DNA from 4 places in the Bradyrhizobium sp. USDA 4502 genome. Region 4 is predicted to be linked to each of the others. Evidence: riboswitches for the same ligand, from Rfam matches in the RefSeq annotation. Region 4 holds a riboswitch; each other region holds the start of a gene.
What was found. Region 4 has a riboswitch for cobalamin ahead of ACVW1B_RS07790 (DUF1636 family protein). Riboswitches for the same ligand answer to the same signal wherever they lie in the genome.
Positions count from the first base shown of each region.

Region 1: another riboswitch for cobalamin. It lies ahead of ACVW1B_RS30970 (TonB-dependent receptor); the one in region 4 lies ahead of ACVW1B_RS07790 (DUF1636 family protein).
Region 2: another riboswitch for cobalamin. It lies ahead of ACVW1B_RS32695 (TonB-dependent receptor); the one in region 4 lies ahead of ACVW1B_RS07790 (DUF1636 family protein).
Region 3: another riboswitch for cobalamin. It lies ahead of metE (5-methyltetrahydropteroyltriglutamate--homocysteine S-methyltransferase); the one in region 4 lies ahead of ACVW1B_RS07790 (DUF1636 family protein).

Region 1 covers NZ_JBSSGF010000001.1:6,622,026-6,626,102, forward strand. The annotation lists gene ACVW1B_RS30970 (TonB-dependent receptor) at 1-1,588, opposite strand, end outside; cobalamin riboswitch at 1,873-2,067, opposite strand; gene ACVW1B_RS30975 (CobW family GTP-binding protein) at 2,296-3,225, opposite strand; gene ACVW1B_RS30980 (amidohydrolase family protein) at 3,227-4,077, opposite strand, start outside.
Region 2 covers NZ_JBSSGF010000001.1:6,989,322-6,993,398, forward strand. The annotation lists gene ACVW1B_RS32685 (ABC transporter ATP-binding protein) at 174-947, opposite strand; gene ACVW1B_RS32690 (FecCD family ABC transporter permease) at 944-1,987, opposite strand; cobalamin riboswitch at 2,100-2,297, shown strand; gene ACVW1B_RS32695 (TonB-dependent receptor) at 2,699-4,077, shown strand, end outside.
Region 3 covers NZ_JBSSGF010000001.1:726,526-730,602, forward strand. The annotation lists gene ACVW1B_RS03285 (nodulate formation efficiency C protein) at 1-11, opposite strand, end outside; cobalamin riboswitch at 1,351-1,550, shown strand; gene metE (5-methyltetrahydropteroyltriglutamate--homocysteine S-methyltransferase) at 1,653-3,998, shown strand.
Region 4 covers NZ_JBSSGF010000001.1:1,759,021-1,763,097, reverse strand. The annotation lists gene cobN (cobaltochelatase subunit CobN) at 1-975, opposite strand, end outside; gene cobW (cobalamin biosynthesis protein CobW) at 975-2,009, opposite strand; gene ACVW1B_RS07790 (DUF1636 family protein) at 2,006-2,380, opposite strand; cobalamin riboswitch at 2,475-2,686, opposite strand; gene cobO (cob(I)yrinic acid a,c-diamide adenosyltransferase) at 2,723-3,376, shown strand; gene ACVW1B_RS07780 (cobyric acid synthase) at 3,388-4,077, shown strand, end outside.

The sequences.
Region 1 (4,077 bases), 4.9 Mb from region 4:
CGGTCTTGACGATCTCGTAGGCAGCCAGCGTCCACTCGCCGCGGCCGCCCCAGAACGACTGCTTGACCCCGATCTCGGTCTGCTTGCCGGTCGCAAGCTGGAACGTCTTCTGCGTGGTCGACAGTGAGATCAGATTACTGACCGGATCGACGCCGACCGCGTACTGGCCATAGAACGCGAGGTTCTTGATCGGCTCGTAAACGAGCCCCGCGCGCCAGCTGGTGCCCGATAGCGCCGTCTCGAAACTGTTCGCCGGCGTCTTGTAGTCGGTGCGATCCACCTCGGGACGGTCATACCTGACACCGGTCACCAGCGACAACTGATCGGTCAGCAAGAGACGATCCTCGGCGAACAGCGCGTATTGATTGACGATCGCATTGAAGCCCGGCGTGGTCGCCGTCGTCGTCGCGAAGAACGATCCCGGATCGAACACGTAAGGATTGACCGACGACGCGCCGCCATAGGGCGAGTTGTTGGTGTGGGTGAAGTCGATCCGGTTGACGTCGAAGCCAGCGACGACCTGGTTCGCAAGGCCGAACACGTGACCGCTGAAGGTCGCATCCATCCGGTTGCCGAGCTGCTTCTGGTCGTGGAAGATCTCGATGTAGCTCGCGCGATCGATCAGCCGGGTCTTCGGATTCCAGGTATAGTTTTCGATGTCGCGCCAGTGCCGCTCGCTGGTCAGGTAATACAGCGTGTTGTTGACCTTGATGCCGTCGGCGACGTCCCACTCGGTCTTGAACTGGGTCCAGCTGTCCTGATAGCGGATCGCGCTGTCCAATGCGTTGTAGTTCTTGAAGCGCAGCGCATCCTGGATCGAACCGTTGATCAGCGGCGTGCCGAAATAGCGCGACGGGCTGCGGTCGCCGTAGTCCTCCGACAGCGTGAAGGCCAGATTGTCCGACGCCTGCACCCGCACGGCAGCGGAGACCACCGCGTTCGAGGTCTTGTCGCGATCGACCCAGCCGTCCGACATGTTGCCGGTGGCGTTGATGCGGTACGACACATTGGGATTGATCGGACCGGTGCTGTCCACCGAGAGCCGCCGGGTCATGTTGCTGTCGAGCGAAACTTCGGCCTCGTTGTAGGGCGTATTGAGCGGTTTCTTCGGGATCACGTTGATGACGCCGCCGATCGCGCCTTCGCCGTACAGCACCGAGGCCGGGCCGCGCAGCACTTCGATGCGCTGCGTCGACCAGGTGTCGTAGGGGAACGTCAGCGTGCCGGAGCCGATATAGAAGCGCGTGCCGTCATACAGCGTCATCACCGAGTTGCTGCCGGCAAAGCCGCGGGTGCTGAACGACAGGCCGCCATTGCCGGGTGCCGGCGTTGCGATGAAGCCAGCCGCGTCCTGGGTGACGGCATCGAGCACATTATGCTGGCCGCGTTCAGCGATGGTCTGCGCCGTGATGATCTCGACGCTGGCCGGCGTCTGCAGCGGCGTCAGATTGAGACGACTGCCGGTGCCGCCCTGCGTGGTGGCATTGAGCGTCGGCGATGCCGATCCCGGTACGCCCGACGCTGCGACGCGCGGCGCGTTGCCGGTTGTTGCGATCGTCGCGGGCCTCGGCCGCGCCGCGGCGGCCACGGCACGGCTTCGCGCCGCGGGCTTCGGCCTTGCCACAGCGGAAGGCGCGACCTCAATCGGATCGAGCCTGGTTGGTGGAGGCGTTTGTGCCGAGCCTTCGGCCGGCAACAGCAGCGATGACAGGGAGCAGAGAAGACCGAGGCGCCATTTGCGCGCAACGGGAGAGGACGGAGACATGAAAAGGACTCGCGGTAACGTGGCACGTCACCGCGAACGCGGACTGGCGCATTGCCCAAAAGGCAGTGCTCCGATCCCACCAGGACGCCCCCGCCCGATGTGCTCGCGTGTGACCACGACTGACGGCAGGTCTCCTGGCTCACGGGTCATCGCCTGTCGACGCCTTCCCGGGCCGATGGCCCAGTGGCAATTTGACGAAAGGCTCGCCGTTTACAGTTGCGGGGACAGCTGCGGCATTGGGGTTACCCTCGCACCGCATTCCCTTTTGATCCCCGAAGGGAACCGTCGGCAAAAACGATAGGTGCTGGCTGCAGGGCTGTCAATTCGATGCGATTGTCGCACACATGCTTTGCGAGATGCTGCTGCGGCGATGACACAGCGACGTCGAGGGCTGACGCCGAAAGGCAACCCGTCATCCTGAGGAGCGCGGCACGCGCGTCTCGAAGGATGCACGGCCCGGCTGGTGGCCGATTCATCCTTCGAGACGCTGCTTCGCGGCTCCTCAAGATGACGGGAAACGTAGGTTCGCGTCACTGAGCCTCGACACATCCCTGCATCACCTCATCAATCTCCGCGCGCGACAGCGCACCCATCTCGGCGATGAACACGATGCGCGTGCGCGGCACGCCGGGCGACGGCACGCCGCCCGCAGCCAGGGTCGCGCGGCCGCCGGCGAGTTGAAGCACGGTCAGCCGCCCGGGCTGCTCCACCGTCTCGAACAATCCCTTCGCCCGCGCCAGCTTCGGCGCCAGTCTGCCGATCGCCTGCTGCAAGCGCGGCAGCACGACGGGCCGCTCCGAGGTCCAGCTCAGCGTCTCGAAGCGATCGGACGCCGGCCGTCGCGGCGCGGTCTCGCGCGGAGCCGGCACATGATCGAGGTCCGTCGGGAACAGCAGCGCGGCCGGCACCTCGCCATGCAAGGCATCAACCACCACGGCCGCCGGACGCGCCGCGCGCACGGCGTCGCGGATCGCGGCGCACGCAGCGGCGTCAGTCAGATCGACCTTGCTCAGCGCCACCACATCCGCCGCCCGGAGCTGCGAGCGCAGCAGCGCATCGTTCAGCATCGCCGCAGGTTGCGTCGCGTCGACCACGCACAGCACCGTCTCCAGCGGCGCCTCCTTCCAGATCACGGGATCCATCAGGTTGCGCACGATGTCGGCGGGATCGGCGATCCCGCTGGTCTCGATCACGATGAATTCGGGACGCGGATCACGCCGCAGCAAGGTTGCGAGCGTGCGCAGCAGGTCGCCCTCCAGTGTGCAGCAGATGCAGCCATTGCTCAGGCTGACCACGCCGTCGCCGGCGCCGGCGATCAGCTCGGCGTCGATATTGATCGCACCGAAATCGTTGACCACGGCGGCGATGCGCCGCCCTTGCGCATGCGCCAGCAGATGGTTGACGACGGTGGTCTTGCCCGCCCCGAGAAAGCCCGCGACCAGCAGGATCGGGACCGGCACATTAGCCTCCGGTGACGGGCCGGCGCACCGGCCGGCCGGGACGCGCCGCGACATCGAGCACACCATCGCTGATCAGCGGCTGGCCGCTGACCACGAGATGCCGCACGCCCTCCGCCGGACGATTCATCGCGGAGAAGGTCGCGCGATCGCTCAACGTCTCGTAGTCGAACACCACGACATCGGCGTCGGCGCCGACCTGCAGCCGGCCCTTGGCCCGCATCGCCGGCGTGCTCGCCGACAGGATCTCGGCCGGGATCAGCGCGCATTTGCGGATGCCCTCGAGCAGCGACACCTTCTTGCGCTCGCGCACCCATTCGCGGATGAAGCGGGTGAAGCAGCCCGCCGAGCGCGGATGCGAGGTGGCATCGTCCGGCAGCGGCCAGGCGTCGCCGCTGTAGGGACGGCCGTCCGACAGCGTCCACGGCATCGCGTCGGAGGCGATTGCGCCGCCCGGATACAGCACCGCCATGTCGAGCAGATCGCGATGATGCGCGTTGTTCTCGATGTCGAGCACATGCCACAGTACCAAGGTCGAGGGCTCTTCGGCCTGTGCCGCCAGCAGCTCCTCGCGACTGCCGAAACGGTGACCGTCGGTCACGCGCTGCACCGAATCATAACCGAGGCCGTTGCGCTCCTCGAATTTCGGATCGCTGAAGAAGGTCGCCGCCAGCACGGTCGAGCCGGTGCCGTAGGGATAGGCCTCCACCGTGATCGGCAGGCCCTGCGCCTGCGCTTTCGCGATCAGCCCAACACAGCGTTCGATATCGGTCTTGCTCGACGAGTTGAAGTGGCAGATGTGCATATGCGCGCCGGTGGCGCCCGCGTAGCCGATCAGGCGGATATAGGCCTCGG
Region 2 (4,077 bases), 5.2 Mb from region 4:
ACGCTGAAGGTGCGCCCCCTCTCCCGCTTGCGGGAGAGGGTTGGGGTCGGGGTCGTGCCGCAATGAACGCTCTTTGAGTGGAGAGAGCCCCCACCCGCTGCGCTCTTCGCGCGCAGCGACCTCCCCCGCAAGCGGGAGAGGTGAACTGAGCTCGTGGTGAGGCCGTGGCCACATCACACGTCCGCCCACGGCACGATGACGACCTCGCGCTGAAATTCGGCACGATAGGCGCTGATGCGGAACACGCTGGCGAGGACGCTCTCCGACAATGCCTCGACGGGCGCGCCCTGCGCGGCCAGCCGCCCCTCCGCGAGCACCAGCACGTGATCGGCAAAGCGCGCGGCGAGTCCCAGGTCATGCGTCACCACGATGACCAGCACGCCGGTGTCGGCAACGTTGCGCAGCTTCTGCATCACGTCGATCTGGTGGCGCGGATCGAGCGAGGCCGTCGGCTCGTCGGCGAGGATCACGGGCGCCTCCACCGCGAGCACCCGGGCCAGTGCGACGCGGCTGCGCTCGCCGCCGGAGAGTTCGGTGACGCGGCGATCGCTGAACTCAGCGACGTCGACCGCCTGCATCGCGCGCAGCACCGCCTCCACATCCGTCTGCGACAGCCGCGCCGGATCGGTCGCACCGTGCGGATAGCGGCCGAGCGCGACGATATCGCGTGCCGGCAGCGGCCAGTGCACCATGTGGCCCTGCGGCAGATAGGCGAAACGTTTCGCGCGCTCGCGCAGCGGCAGCGACGCCAGCGCATCGCCGCCGATCCGGATCTCGCCGCCCGACGGGATCAGCCCGGCCAGCGCGCGCAGCAGCGTGGTCTTGCCGGCGCCGTTCGGCCCGACCAGCGCGACCAGATGGCCCGATGGCAACGACAGGGAGACATCGTGCAGCACCTTGCGGCTGCCGAGCGAGGCATTGAGCGCGGCAGCCGAGAGCAGCGTCATGCCACGCCTCCGCCGAGCGCGCGGCGTTCGCGCATGATCAGATAGAGGAAGAACGGCACGCCGATGATCGAGGTCAGCACGCCGACCTTGATGTCTGAGGTCGAGGGAATGATGCGCACCGCGATGTCGGCGGCGAGCAGCAGCGCCGAGCCGGTGAGCGCGCTCGGCACCAAGAGCCGCGCCGGATCGTGACCGATCACGGGACGCATCAGATGCGGCGCGACGAGGCCGATGAAACCGATCGTGCCGGTGACTGCGACCGCGCCGCCGACGCCGAGCGCCACGCCCGTGATCACGAAGAGCCGCAACCGCCCGACGTCGACGCCGAGGCTCTGCGCCGCCTCCTCGCCAAGCGTCAGCGCGCGGAAGGCGCTCGCCTGGCTGAGCAGGATGGCGGCGCCTGCGATAATGAAGGGCAGCGCCAGCGCGACGTGCTGGAAGCTGCGGTCTTCCAGCGAGCCGAGCAGCCAGAACGCGATCTCCAGCACCACGAACGGATTGCTCGAGAGATTCATCACCAGCGCGGTCGCGGCTCCCGCAAAGCTCGAGATCGCGAGCCCGGCGAGGATCAGGATCAACAGCCCGGCATTGCGGCCGGCGATCGCAAGCAGCGCGAACACCGAGCCGAACGCGGCGATGATCGCCACCACCGGCAGCGCGTAGGAGCGCACATCGGCGAGGCCCAGCGCGATCACCAGCACCGCGCCGAAGGCGGCCGATTGCGGCGCGCCGAACAGCGACGGCGAGGCCAGCGGGTTGCGCAGCAACCCTTGCAGCGCCGCGCCTGACAGCCCAAGAATACCGCCGATCGCGAATGCCAGGATGGTGCGCGGCAGGCGGATCTCGCGCACGATCACCTGCGCCACATCGCTGCCGCCGCCGAACAGCGCCTCGATCACCGCGAGCGGCGACAGCCGCACCGGCCCGATGCCGAGCGAGATCACCAGCAGCAGCAGCACAAGCGCGAGCAGCGCCGCGGTGGCGCCCCACCGGCGCCGCGCCGCGACCTCGGCCGCCAAGGCAAAATCCTGCACGCTCATCGGATCCATGCTCTTACAGCGATCGTCGTGGCAGACAAGCGACACTCGACAAAAACCGTGGCCGCACGGCCATTGCCCGACTTCCGCCGGATTGACTTTGCTACCCGGCCGAACCCTAGATGAACATGACGGTTCTTTCATGAGATGAAAAGGGAATGCGGTACGGGGAAACTTCCCCAACGCCGCGGCTGCCCCCGCAACTGTATGCGGTGAATCCTTCGTCACAGGCCACTGGGAATCTCGGTCCTGGGAAGGCGACGAAGGGTAACGACCCGCGAGCCAGGAGACCTGCCGTCAGCCGTGGTCACACGCGATGCTGCCGGTCGGGGAGTACAGGCATGAGCTTCACCTGATGCTGTGAGCACGATGGTGAGACTGGTTCGCGGTGACGTGCCACTGACGTTGCCGAGGCCTTTCTTATGTTCTCCTTCCCTTTCCATCGGCGGCGCCGCGCGCTTCTGCTCGCGTCGACGATGATCGCGCCGGCGACGATGCTCGCGCCGGCATTCCTTGTCTCCGCAGCGCGGGCGCAGCAGGCACCCGCTCCCGATCAGCTGCCGGCGATCGAAGTCACCAAGCCGGGCGACCAGAACGTCACGCGCGCCAGGCCGGCCGCTGACGAAGCGCCGGCGCCCGCGACGCCCGGCGCCGGGCACCTCGCAAGGCAACAATACAGGCAGCGGAGCCGGATCGGGCACGACAGGGACCGGTGTGGCCACCGGAACGGGCGGCACCGGCGGCCGCCAGTTCGCCGGCATTGTCGGCACCTCCTCGGCCGTGATCACCGCCGACGACATCGCGCATTCGCCGGTGCAGTCGTTGCCCGAGATCCTCGCGCAGGTGCCGGGCGTGCAGCTGCAAACGCCCTATGGCGGACCGAACGGCGCCAAGACGTCGGTCGACCTGCGCGGCTTCGGCGCGTTCGCGACCGACAATACCCTCTTCCTGCTCAACGGCCGCCGCCTCAACGACGTCGACAAGGCCGGCTTCGACCTCACCACGATTCCGCTCGATTCGATCGAGCGCATCGAGATCACGCGCGGCAACAGCGGCGCGGTGCTCTACGGCGACAACGCGGTGGGCGGCGTCGTCAACATCATCACCAAGACCGGCGTCGGCGGCCCGCCGACGACGATGCGGGCCGAGGCCGGAGTTGGCTCGTTCAACACCCGCATGGCCGCGGTCTCCGCGGCACTCAATTCCGGCCCGTGGTCCACCTCGTTCTACGGCAACGGCATCAAGTCGGACGGCTACCGCGTCAACAATGCGCTCGACCAGCGCAACGCCGTCGGCAACATCAACTACACGACGCCGGATCTCACCGCCTTCCTGACCGTCACCGGCAGCGACCAGAAGCTCGGCCTACCCGGCGGACGGCTGGTCGATCCGTCGATCGGCGTGAACGAGCTGCTCACCGATCGCCGCGGCGCCGCGACGCCCTTCGACTATGCCAACCAGCAGACCGCCAGCGTCACCGCCGGCTTCACCAAGACGCTGATGAACGGCGTCGACCTCATCGTCGACGGCGGCTGGCGGCAGCGCGAGACGCAGAGCGGCTTCTTCGGCACGGTGCCGACCATCAGCTTCGCCTCGACCTACAATGACGCCGCGCTGCAGACCTGGTCGCTGACGCCGCGGCTCAGCGTCAAGAACGTGATGCTGGGCGTGCCGTCGACGATCCTGACCGGCATCGACTATTACGATTCGACCTTCCGCGAGGCGCGCGGCGCCTATCAGGGCGTCGACCCGTTCCACATCTACAGTATCGAGCAGCAGTCCGTGGCCGGCTATTGGCAACATACGCTGGGCCTGTTGCCGACGACCGACTTCTCCTACGGCGCGCGGGTTCAGAACACCAGCATCTCGGCGCGCGATCGCTACGACCCGAATGCGCCATTCGCATTCGACACCCAGGCGGCACCGCTCGACAGCAACGAGACGCAATACGCGCTGCATGTCGGCATCGAGCATCGCCTGACCGACACTTTCTCGGTGTTCGGCCGCGCGGCACGCGCATTCCGCACGCCTGATGTCGACGAACGCGTCGCGTCGGGTCCGTCATTCGACCCACTGACCTTCGCCCCGATCCC
Region 3 (4,077 bases), 1.0 Mb from region 4:
ATTCTCTTCATTGCGGCCGGCCCATCTGGTTCTCATGCACGCGTCAATTCCAAAGCGGACAATCTTCGACGTGCTCTACGAGATCGCTAGAAGTTAGCGGCAACGTGACGCGAGCACCTGCTGATGTCCCGCGCAAGCAGGCGCTGTCCCTCGATGTCACGCGCCGCTAACTTCAGTGGTCAGCCAAAGCTTCAACTTGCAATGCTGGACCAGCCCAGGAGGAGAAGCCTGGGCAAGCGAGGACTTGCATTCTTCGTGCCAGGCAATAGCAGGCAGTTCGCACCAGATTTGTGCCGCCTTTGTCGACTTTCCGACCTGCGCACCTTATTTATGTTGCCATTAAGCCTATTCGCAGCGACTTTCGTGGCTCATTCCTGTCACGCACTGGATCTTCGAGCAGCGCAGTTTTGAAAGCCTTGCTGCCAGGAGCCAGACGACAATTGGGTGCAGGTTTGCCGCCACCGAACCGGTGTGGTCCGGGGTCGTTGCCGCTGCTGCCAAGGTCGAGAGTGCCTCAGCCGGTTGTGCTTGGCGCTTTATGGCCAATAACGAGGCGAAGCCGCCCATCAGCGGCGAGCGATTTGGAATTGGCGCTCGCAAGTTCAAAAGTCAGGCAGACGATGGGACGATGGCATTCGCCGCTCGCGTGATGGCCCGCTATCGTGACCGGCGTCTATCTGTTCGTCGCCGTAGTCAACATTGGAGGAGCTGCGCTTCCATGCAGTCGTATCGACCGGGCAAGAAGGCCAAGCCTCGGGTTGAGCTAGCTTCGGCTTGAACTGCTCAAAACGTTCGAGAACATCTGTCTGACCGCCGGGTTCATAAGTGGCCTTGCTATCCAGCCGAACAGGCCGACCGCAAAGACGGCAGCAGCAAAGACGCTGAGGGCACTCCAAACAGCCATTTTCATTGCGAGCTACTCTTTTCGTTAGTGATTCACTATGCTTGCTTTTCGCAGTATCGCCAAAAACGTCCGCATGGCGCCTACCAGGATTGGTCGTAGATCAACATGCTCGCTGAGTACGCTGCCGGATTTAGCGTATAGCGCGCCTATTCACACTGGTTGTTGGTGGAGAAAGGGGGACGTAGCGAAGGCTCGATGAATGTTCGAAAGCTGGATCGCGTGAAGAGCGTCCTGTCTCGGCACCGTGACCTTCATCGCCCAGGCCGCATTCGTCTCTTCCATGATCTGACACGCGGTCCGACGCCAACGCGCCTCGCAGACGGTCACCCCGATATCTGTGATTGGAGAGTGCCTTCAACGTCGCGATCAAGAGTGGCCGTGCATCGTCAACACGTAGGAGACGTCGCAGCATCAATTTGAGAGGTTGACGGCGGAGTTGTCTTGCCGATAATCCAAGTCGTCGAGGTTCTCCGGTTCCTGTTTTATCCGGAGCTAAGAGGGAAGCCGGTGATGCCGGCGCTGCCCCCGCAACTGTGAGCGGCGAGCCGCTGTCCAACAGAGTCACTGAAGCCTGCGCGGCTTCGGGAAGGCCGGACAGTGGCGATGACCCGCGAGCCAGGAGACCTGCCCCGACAATATGTTCGTCCACGGGCGGGGTGTCCCGGTGGTGCGCCAAGCAGCCGTCGCTCGCGCGACGTCTCCTGCCTGCGTCCGCCATGGCCTTTGCCCCCAACATGGGGTTAACGCTATGTCTCTTCTCTCACTTCCGGTTGCCACGCTCGGGACGCCGCGCATCGGTCCAAGACGCGAGCTTAAACTCGCGCTCGAAAGCTATTGGGCCGGAAGAATCAGCGAACAGCAATTGCTCGAGGACGCAGCCGGCCTACGTGCGGCGAACTGGGCGCGCCAGAAATCCCTCGGTGTCACCATCATTCCGTCGAACGATTTCTCGCTATACGATCAGGTGCTCGACACCAGTGTCATGGTCGGCGCTATCCCGGAAGTCTATGCCTCGAAAGCCGAGCCTGCTTCTCTCAAGACGTATTTCGCCATGGCACGCGGTTCACAAAGCGGCAGTCAGGATGCGAGTTGCGGTCACGGACCTCGCGGCTATGGCGCACCCGCGCAGGAGATGACCAAGTGGTTCGATACCAACTACCACTACATGGTTCCGGAATTTCATCGGGGGCAGACTTTCAGACTCTCCTCTCGCAAGCCTATCGAGGAGTATGAGGAAGCCAAGGCCCTTGGCTTTCAGACGCGCCCTGTCCTGATCGGTCCGGCCACTTTCTTGAAGCTAGGCAAGAGTGCGGATCCCGCGATCCAGCCACTGTCACTCCTGGATGACCTGATACCGATCTATATCAAGGTTCTGCAGGAATTGGCCAAACGCGGAGCAGAATGGGTTCAATTTGACGAGCCCTGTATGGTCCTTGATCTGGATCAGGGGGCAAAAAAATCTTTGCTGCATGCCTATGACCGGCTCGCCAAGGAAGGGCCGGCCATCAAGATCATGGTTGCCAGCTATTTTGGCCACCTTGGCGACAATCTTCACACCGCCTTGCGCCTACCTGTTGCCGGCCTGCATGTCGATCTGGTTCGGGCGCCGGAGTTATTGGATCAGATCATTGCTGCCGGGCGAAGTGAACTCGTCATGTCACTCGGCGTGATAGACGGTCGCAATGTGTGGCGGACGAATTTGTCGGCGCTGCGCCAGCGGCTCGATCCCGCCATTGCGAAGCTCGGCAAGGATCGCGTACAGATCGCCCCATCCTGTTCGCTGCTTCACGTGCCGGTCGATGTTGAACTCGAAACGGAACTTGCCTCCGATGTCAAGAGCTGGCTTGCGTTCTCGGTTCAGAAGATTCGCGAGCTTGCGACCTTGGCACGGGCACTCGCAGGCGATCAGGATGTTGCCGACGCTCTTGCGGAATCGGAGCGCGTTACCACCCGCCGCGGAACTTCCCCGAAGATCCGTGACGCCAATGTCGCCGTCCGGATGAGTGCGATCAATCAGACCATGCGACGGCGCGTCAGCCCATTTGCCAGCCGTGCCGAGATCCAACGCAAGCGCTTCAAACTGCCGGCGTTTCCGACCACGACGATCGGATCGTTTCCGCAGACCGCAGAGGTGCGTAATGCCCGCGCGGCGCACGCGAGAGGCTCGATGAGCGACGGGCAATACGACAAGTTTCTCAAGGAGGAGACTGCGCGTGTTGTCCGTTGGCAGGAGGACATTGGCCTGGACGTGCTCGTGCACGGCGAGTTTGAGCGCAATGACATGGTGCAGTACTTCGGCGAGCAACTCGCCGGCTTCGCATTTACCAAAAACGGCTGGGTACAATCCTATGGCTCGCGCTGCGTTCGGCCACCGATCCTGTTTGGCGACGTCTCGCGGCCGAAGCCGATCACCGTGGACTGGTGGCGCTACGCGCAATCACTAACCAACAAGCCGATGAAGGCGATGTTGACCGGACCGGTAACGATTTTGAACTGGTCGTTTGTTCGCGATGATATTCCCAGAAGCGAGGCCTGCCGCCAACTTGCGCTCGCGATCCGAGACGAAGTCAGGGATCTCGAGAATGCGGGTGCGACCATGATCCAGATCGACGAAGCAGCGCTGCGCGAGGGGTTGCCACCGCGTCGATCGGAGTGGGCGGCCTATCTCGACTGGGCCGGGGATTGCTTCCGCATCTGCTCATCGGGCGTCGCCGATCAAACCCAGATTCATACCCATATGTGCTACTCGGAGTTCAACGACATCATCGATGCGATTGCTGCAATGGACGCCGATGTCATCTCGATCGAGACCTCGCGCTCGAAGATGGAATTGCTTGACGCGTTTCGGAACTACAAATATCCAAATCAAATCGGGCCGGGCGTGTATGACATCCATTCTCCTCGCGTGCCCGAGACAAGCGAGATGACGGGACTCATGGCGTTGGCTCGCAAGCGGCTGCAGGACTCGCAGCTCTGGGTCAATCCGGACTGCGGCCTGAAGACGCGGAAATGGGAGGAGGTTCGCCCAGCACTGGTCAACATGGTCGCTGCCGCCCGCGAGCTGCGCGCTGGATCCGCTCCCGTCGACCGTTGAGCCTTGGCCTGTTGTCTCTCGTCGAGAAAGCCGATCGCTTGTGGGACTTTGCGCAGTCGGTGATCGTGAGGGGACTTGG
Region 4 (4,077 bases):
GACCCCTGTGAACAGGCGGCCGTCGACCTCCGGCAGCACCACATGCATCGCGAGATCGCCCGGCGACAGGCCGCGAAGCGACAAGGCCCAATCCTCGCGCCGCGCGGTCGACAGCGCGACCTGGAACACCGGGCATGATGCGGCGTCGAAGGGCGTCGTGCCGTCGTCACCGGCCGCGGAAAACGCGGTCGCATTGACGATCGCCGCTGGAGCGCATTGCGCGAACTGAACGCGCAGCCAATCGGCCACGCCCGCCGCCTTCAATGAAGTGACGAACACGCCATGAGCATCAAAGCCCCGCTCACGCAATGCATCGATCAATGCATCGACCGGTGCCGTGTCGCCGGCCGCGAGATAAGAACGATAAAACGTAACCAGCACGCGCGGCCGGCCATCCGGTGCCGGCAACGCCGCGATGGCTCCGCGCCGGGGATCGTAGACGCCGATCTCGGGAAGATCGATCTCGCCGACCACCGGCCCGGCATAGAGTCCGGACGCCAGCGCCAGTTGCGCGATCACGGCCTGAGCGGCAACCGGGCCGCCCTTGTCGCACAACACCTTCAGACGGCGCAGCGTCGAGACCGGCAAGGTCGAGAATTCATCCAGCCGCTGATCGTCGCGGCCATCGGCCGGCAGCACGACCAGGGCGATGCCGCGCTCCTTCGCCAGCCGATGCACCGCGGCCAGCCCGTATGACCAATAGGGCTCGCCGCCGATCAGCCGCACCAGAATGCCGCGGGCGTGCGAGAGCGTCCGCTCGATATAGGTATCGACCGACAGCGGATGGCGCAGCTCCGCGAGATTGGCGAGCCGCAGCGACGGCAGCGCAGCACGGCCGCGCCGCCAGCCGGCCGCGAAGGCAGCAAGATCGCTGTCGGAAAACGACAACACCACGAGATCGGCCGGATCCTGGCCGAGGTCCCTTGGCGTCGCGGTCTCCTCAAGGCCGCGGCTCTCGCGGAAGACGACGTGCATCAGACACCAAGCCGTGCCCTGATCGCGGCTTCATCGATGTCGGCATGTTCGCCGATCACGACGAGCTTCGACTGCCGCGCCCGGGCACCCCAGGGCATGTCGAACTGATGCCGCACCCGCTCGCCGACCGATTGCACCAACAGCCGCATCGGCTTGCCTTCGACCGCGATGTAGCCCTTGGCGCGCAGCACGTTCTGCTCGCGCGCCAGCCCCTTGATCGAGGCGACCAGCGCGTCGACATCCGAAACTTCCGGAAGATCGATCACGACGGAATTGAAATCGTCGTGCTCGTGTTCCTCCTCGCCATCGTGATGCGACGGCCGCGCCGCGAGATCGCTTTCCGCCGCCGCCCCGAGCCCGAGGATCACGCGCGCGTCGATCGTGCCGTCGACGACGGGCAACATCGGCACCTCGCGCGGCATCTCGGCCGCGATCACCGCTTTCGCTGCCTTGATCCCCTCCGCCCCGGCGAGATCCGCCTTGGTCAGCAGCACGATATCGGCACAGGCGATCTGGTCCTCGAACACTTCCGACAGCGGCGTCTCGTGGTCGAGATTGTCGTCCGCTGCACGCTGCGCATCCACCGCGGCCGGATCAGGCGCAAAACGGCCGGCGGCGACGGCCTCGGCGTCGGCGAGCGCGATCACGCCGTCGACCGTGATCCGCGAACGGATCTCCGGCCAGTCGAACGCTTTCAGCAGCGGCTTCGGCAGGGCGAGCCCCGAGGTCTCGATCACGATGTGATCGGGCTTCACGTTCCGCGCCAGCAACTGCTCCATCGCCGGGATGAAATCGTCGGCGACGGTGCAGCAGATGCAGCCATTGGCGAGCTCGACGATGTTCTCGGCCGGACAATTGGCGTCGGCGCACGACTTCAGGATGTCGCCGTCGACGCCTTCGCTGCCGAATTCGTTGACCAGCACCGCGAGCTTCTTGCCGTTGGCATTGCGGATCAGATGCTGGATCAGCGTCGTCTTGCCGGAGCCGAGAAAGCCGGTCACGACGGTGACCGGAATTTTGGCGAGCGTGGTCATTCTGCGGCCTCCGGCACGACGGGAAGAGGTGGAATGCGGGCGAGCGATTGCTTGCGGAAGATTTCCGGACGGCTGCGCCACGGCACGATGCCGTCGGGCGCCGCCGCATAGGCGGAGGCACCGGCGATCACATCCGCGGCATTATCAGCGGACAGTCGGCCGTAGACATAGGACCAGCGCCCCGGCGCGCTGAGCGCGACCGAGCAGCCCTGGCTGCAGGCCGACAGGCATGCGACGGGAACCAGATTGACGTCATCGGGCACGCCGGCCTCGACAAGCGCGGCATGCAGGCGTGCACCGGGCGCGAGTTCACCTTCCGCCGACGTCTGGCCGGCGCGGCAGGTGATGCAGACATGAAGTGTGACGCTCATCGCCCTTCCTGGATTGACAGCGGGAAGCGATGAGGCACACGAACCGATTTTGGACAGGTTCGTTCCCCGTCGCGGAACACCCCGTCCGCCGGTTTCACAACATGCTGCGTTGGCAGGTCTCCCGGCTTGCGGAGCAGGTTTTACCCTTCGATGCCCACCTTCCCGACTCCGTATGGAATCAGTGGCTTGGGCATCTCTCCGGTCACGGTCGCGGGGGCGGCTGCGCTTCGGGCCCGATTTAGCGGAGCCCTATCGCATTCCCTCTTCGCCTGTCGTAGGACAGGAACCAACGCAGGACCACCATTCGTCCAAGCCTCGCACTTGTCAAGCCGAAGGAATGTGATGACTTCTGATGGAAAGGACGCTGAAGACGGCGCCGTCGGCACCGATCTTTCGCCGGATGCGCGCCACGCGGACAAGATGGCGAAAAAGAAGGCCGCCCGCGACCGCATCATGGCGACCAAGAGCGGTGAAAAGGGCCTGATCATCGTTCATACCGGCGCCGGCAAAGGAAAATCGTCCTCCGCGTTCGGCATGATCGTGCGCTGTGTGGCTCACGGCTTTCCCTGCGCCGTGGTGCAGTTCATCAAGGGCGCCTGGGATACCGGCGAGCGCCGCCTGCTCACCGGGCATTTCGGCGATCTCTGTCAATTTCACGCCATGGGCGAAGGCTTTACCTGGGAGACGCAGGATCGCGCCCGCGACATCGCGGCAGCGCAAGCCGGCTGGGAAAAGGCCAGGCAGCTGATCGCGGACCCGAGCCTGCGCATGGTCGTGCTCGACGAGATCAACATCGCGCTACGCTACGATTACCTTGCGATCGCCGATGTCGTCGACTTCCTGACCACGTCGAAGCCGCCGATGACCCATGTCGTGCTCACCGGGCGCAACGCCAAGGAGGAGCTGATCGAGATTGCCGATCTGGTCACCGAGATGACGCTGGTAAAGCATCCGTTCCGCTCCGGCATCAAGGCCCAGCCGGGCGTCGAGTTCTGACGGGCATCACGATGGCGCGCGCATTGATGATCCAGGGAGCCGGCTCGGACGTGGGCAAATCGCTCATCGTCGCCGGCCTCGCCCGCGCCGCCCGACGGCGCGGCCTGCGCGTGCTGCCGTTCAAGCCGCAGAACATGTCGAACAACGCCGCCGTGACCGTCGATGGCGGCGAGATCGGACGCGCGCAGGCATTGCAGGCGCTCGCCGCCGGCGTCGAGCCGCACACCGACATGAACCCGGTGCTGCTCAAGCCCGAGACCGATGTCGGCGCCCAGATCATCGTGCACGGCAAACGGATCGCCACCGCACGCGCGCGCGAATATGCCGGCATGAAACCATCGCTGATGGGCGCGGTGCTGGAGAGTTTTGCGCGCCTGAAGCAGCGCGCCGATCTGGTGCTGGTCGAGGGCGCCGGCAGCCCCGCCGAGGTCAACTTACGCAAAGCCGATATCGCCAATATGGGTTTTGCGCGCAAAGCAGACGTGCCCGTGGTGCTGGTCGGCGACATCGACCGCGGCGGCGTGATCGCGCAGCTCGTCGGCATCAAGACGGTGATCGACCCTGATGATGCCGCGATGATCCAGGGCTTTATCATCAACAAATTCCGCGGCGATCCGACATTGTTCGATGACGGCTATCGCTTGATCGAAGAGCGCACCGCCTGGCGCGGATTTGGCGTGCTGCCCTGGTTCGTCCGCGCC